2 regions of the Paenibacillus sp. EKM211P genome follow, and region 2 is predicted to be linked to the other one. Evidence: predicted binding sites of a transcription regulator. Region 2 holds the regulator's gene; the other holds the start of a gene.
The links. The regulator Rex, encoded in region 2, represses fermentation and respiration genes when NADH is low (regulators of the CRP and FNR family bind a similar motif). The targets are predictions, from matches to a motif close to TTGTGAAATATTTCACAA.
Positions count from the first base shown of each region.

Region 1: the regulator Rex is predicted to act here: its motif matches at 1,243-1,260, upstream of G9G57_RS14890 (DoxX family membrane protein).

Region 1 covers NZ_JAAMNS010000009.1:153,471-155,951, reverse strand. The annotation lists gene G9G57_RS14895 (hypothetical protein) at 1-295, opposite strand, end outside; gene G9G57_RS14890 (DoxX family membrane protein) at 618-1,136, opposite strand; gene G9G57_RS14885 (DUF3048 domain-containing protein) at 1,387-2,481, shown strand.
Region 2 covers NZ_JAAMNS010000004.1:346,282-348,762, reverse strand. The annotation lists gene G9G57_RS09930 (amidohydrolase) at 1-509, opposite strand, end outside; gene G9G57_RS09925 (redox-sensing transcriptional repressor Rex) at 496-1,149, opposite strand; gene dinG (ATP-dependent DNA helicase DinG) at 1,177-2,481, opposite strand, start outside.

The sequences.
Region 1 (2,481 bases), on a different contig from region 2:
GTGCATATGAATCCAATTGCTGTTTTTGTGCATTTTCCAAGTGTAGCACTAGGATGGTAGCTTGAGAGGCCGGAATGGATTGGATATGCTTTTGTAAATAAGTGAATGCCTGAGGTAACTTGCCTGGTTGGCGTAGTAGCTGCTCGAAGGTTTTCGAAATATGTTGTACACCTTCTGCTTGAGATATTGTAGTAGATGTCGCTGCTTTGGCTGATGTCGTAGATCCCAATCCGATCGTCTGTACTGTGAAAGTTACTGCTGCGAGCATGAGGTAGGCTTTGGTGATTTTTTTCATGATATAACCCTCCATTGCGTTCTTTGATGTAACTGTAGTGTACAGGGTAAATGTATCGTGAACATTCCATGTTGTATCCAACTTGTAAACGTTTGTGGGGGAAGATGAATCCGAAAAAGGAGTCTCCAAGTCAGAGTGGACTTGAGGACTCCTTTGTTCATTTAAATAGAGGAGGGGCAGCATGGTCACACATACAAGCAGCATAGCTGCACAAAAACACCGAAGAGAAGGAGCATAGCTGGCAAAAAACACCAAAGAGAAGCAGCATAGCTGCACAAAAAAACAACCATTAGCCAGAGGATAACGGTTGTTTTTTGGATAGTTAAGCTATTTTTCGATTGGGGTCCGTTTGATAAGTATCTTTATTTTTACCAAACAGTCCACGCAGGAAGGGCAGTACCCAACGGTCAAAGCCGATTCTTCCGGCATTTGCACCAGCAACGATAAGGAAGATTTCAACCAGCAGGTAGATTGCATTGGTGCTTACTGTACCCGAGAACAGGAACGAGAAGTTCATAACCATAGCCATCAAAGTAGCCAGTGTAGTCAATGTACCAAGCAGTAGGCCAACCCCGACCAAGAACTCACCCAATGGGATCAGGACGTTGAATAAACCGACATTCGGCAGGGCAAAGGCTTCAAGGAACGATCCCCACCAGCCTTGTACAGCGGGATGATCTCCACCTGTTTTAGCAATGGCCCCCGAGATAAATCCACCTGCATCGAATCCGCCAGTCAGCTTCTCAAGTCCGTGGGTCATCCATTCATAACCTAGATAAACCCGTACTACAGTCAGCAGCCACATTGCTACTTTGTTCTCACGTAACCAGTTGTTAAACATTTAAACCACTCCTCTTTCTTAATCTATAATGATGGGTTGTATTTCATTTTGTTTGGGATGATCATCTTTGCTACACCTTTATTGTATTAGGTTCAGTTACAGTTATTTGTGATAAAAATCACAAAGTCTAAATATTTTTTAAATTTTAATGTCTTCAGATAAGTATTCTATAGAGAGGTAATGCCTCAATCAAGACAAAAACAGGAAATAAAGCTTATAATGAGAAAAATAACTATGTGGAGGGATGAACTTGTCCGGGCCCATGTCTCAACGAAATCATTGGCTGCGTGTGATGGCCTCAGCTCTGTTATGCATGACAATGATGTCTTGTTCTGCTTTGTCCAATACGGGTGAATCTGAATCCGTTCCTAAACCGACCCAGCAAGTAACAGAGAAAAAGGTGCTTGAACCGCCTAAGGAGCCATCTGTTCCGGCATTTACAGCTCCGCTTACCGGGCTTCCGGTGGAGCAGTCTGTTATAGAGCGGCCGCTAGCTGTCATGATTAACAATGCTCCGGCTGCGCGTCCACAGGCGGGGCTTAGCCAGGCAGACATGGTATATGAGGTTCTTGCAGAAGGCGGAATTACCCGTTTGGTAGCTTTTTTCCAAAGTCATGGTGGTGATGTGAAGATCGGTCCGGTCCGCAGCATCCGACCGTATTTGATTGAACTGGGCGAAACCTATGGTGCGTTGCCGATACATGCAGGGGGAAGTACAGATGCCTATGCGATTTTACAGCAGCAGCGGAAGGAGCATCTGGACGAGATTTCAAATGGAGGGGCTTACTTCTGGCGAAGCAAAGACCGTCGTCCTCCACATAATTTATACACAGATGTGAGCAGACTGCGTAAAGGAAGCGATAGCAAAGGGTATGCCAAGCAGACGGAGGTTCCAGTATATCGTTATCTTAAAACTGGCGAAACTCCAGTTATGGTGGACGAGAGTGCCGCCTCTTTGCACATCCGATTTTTGTTAAAAAGCTATCGCGTATCTTATACCTATGATCCAGCTGATCAACGATATAAGCGTTTTGTGAACGAAAAGTCACATCTAGATCAAAATAATAATCAACAGCTCTCAGCGGCCAATGTGATTGTGATGAGCACGAGGCATCGAACATTGGATGATGTAGGTAGACTAAGTGTTGAGCTGGACGGTAGCGGAGAAGCCATGGTGTTTCAACAAGGAAAGCTAATACGTGCTGAATGGCAGCATATATCTGGCGATGCGATTCGGTTTATGAAAAATGGGGTTGAAATCCCGTTAACGCCAGGTACATCCTATATACATGTGGTACCTGCAGATACTTCACTAGCGGAACATGTAACAATAGAAGCAAATTAG
Region 2 (2,481 bases):
CGCGCAAAAGTCACGGCCTCAGCTAGCTTGATCCGCTGTTCTTCTTCTGAACAGAGTCCAATGGCTCCACGCATCAAACTTGCACGAATGCCCGACTCTTCAGCTACACGAGCCACCTCATCCATATGATCGTACATATCCAGGAAAGTCGTGGTTCCACCTTTCAGCATTTCCAGCACTGACAAAGAAGTTCCCCAGTACACATCCGTAGATGTAAACTTGGCTTCCATAGGCCACATTTTTTCCTGAAGCCACACTTGAAGTGCCAAATCATCTCCATACCCTCGCAGCAGAGACATCGCCGCATGACCATGAGTATTGATCAGACCAGGTAAAAACAATAACCCCTTGCCGTCGATTGCTTCTGTCTCTTCCTCACCCGCAGGCAAAGTCTCGCCAATGTAAGTAATACGGCTATCCTCCACAATCATAAAACCATGGATTACCCCAGCCTCGGGTCCATTCACGGCAAACGAGCCGTTTTTAATCATCCATTTATTCACTGTCATATTGTGCTTCTTCCTTTCCGTCCTCCAGATAATAAGCGAGGCTAAGCAAATCAGTTGTAAAGTCTGTGGCATGTATCCGAATGTTAGCCGGTGCCTTGAGAATGATAGGTGCAAAGTTCAAAATCGCTCCAATTCCACTCTCAATCAGCCTATCAGCTACGTGCTGTGCCTCAAAATCAGGTACAGTAATAATCCCGATTCGTATATTTTTTTCTTTCACAGTCGCTTCCAGTTCATCCATCGGCTGTACGACCAAAGTATTGATTCTGGTCCCAACCTTATCCGGGAACGCATCAAAAACCGCCACAATCTTCATATTGTCTTTTAAATAAGCATTATAGTTCGATAGGGCTTGACCCAGATTACCCGCTCCGACCAATACTACATTAATTTGCTGGTCGATTTTCAGGATATGGCGTATTTTCTCAATTAGATAAGAAACATCGTAACCGATGCCCTTCCGACCAAAATCGCCAAAATAGGCAAGATCTTTACGAATTTGGGCCGGATTCAAATCTAACCTCTGTCCCAGCTCTTGAGAAGAGACCGTAGCCACCTCCCGTTTGTGCAGTGCATTCAGATAACGTAAATATACGGGTAATCTCCGTACGACAGCCTCTGAAATTTTATCTGATTTCATACTTGCTCCCCCTAATTGTAACGGACTTTAGGTGTCCGTCCGTTGTGCCTCTGTCTCCGGGGCAGATTGGAGCCATTCGGCGATGCGGGGCACCATTTGCTCCGATGGCATATGCTCCATTTTTGGTCCCGGTAACGAGTACAAAAAGTGCTTTCCGTAATAGGATTCGATCACACGCGTATCGTAAACGATGACGACTCCGTGGTCGCTCGCTGTACGTACCAATCGCCCAAATCCCTGTTTGAAGCGAATAACCGCTTGTGGTACAGACAGCTTCATAAATGGATTCTTCTTCTGCTGCTGGAGCAACTCACTTTTGGCCTCCAGTAACGGGTGATTGGGCGGTTGAAACGGCAAGCGAACGATAGCCAGACAAGTCAAAGCTTTCCCTGGAATATCGACGCCTTCCCAGAAGCTACTAGTTCCCAGCAATACAGAAGCTTTCGCTTCCTGAAAACGGCGGGTTAGCTTGCTGCGACTCCCACTGTCCACACCTTGTCCTAACACGGTAATATCGCTGGATGCTAACGCCTCTTTGAGCGGCTCATACACTTGCCGGAGCATCCGATAGGAAGTAAACAGAACGAGCATTCTCCCCCGCGTTGCCTGGGCAGTCGCTCCTAGAGAGCTAACGAGCATCTCTACAAAATGTGCATCTCCTACACTGCCCTTCACACTCGGAAAATCTCGCGGAATGACCAGCAACACCTGATCCCTATAATTAAAGGGTGATGGGAGCTGTGACGTCATTAATCGTCCTTGATCTGCGGCCTCCTGCAAACCGAGTTGATCGGTCATGTACTGAAACGATTTATCTACCGATAAAGTAGCAGATGTCAGAATAATACTTCTTTTTTTGTCAAAAAACATTTCTTTCAACTGGCGGCTCACATCGACGGGCACCGCATAAAATTGCAATGATTTACTCCGGAATTGTCCACTCGCTTCAAGCCAATATACGGTTGTTTCATCATCGAGTCGTATAAAGAAGCGCAAATTTTCCCTAATCCCCGCCAAATCCTTAAGCAGACCCGTGATATCTGTAATGAGACTATCCGCCGCATAATCGTCATGTTCTTCCTTGACATCCAGCATCAGCTTGTCGCCCTTGCGCAAAATTTCGCTCAATGTTACATAAAGCTGATTTTCCAATGCCGCCGCCTGATCCCACTTTGCAGGCTTGGCTGACGGTTTGAGACGCGAAGAAAATTGCCCCGTTTCACCTGGTGTGGCATCAGTTCGCTCCGGCAACATGCCAAACAGCTTATCGCTTAGTAGGTCCCAAGTTTCCTTAACCTCTAACACAAGTGGGTACAACTGATCAATGACCGA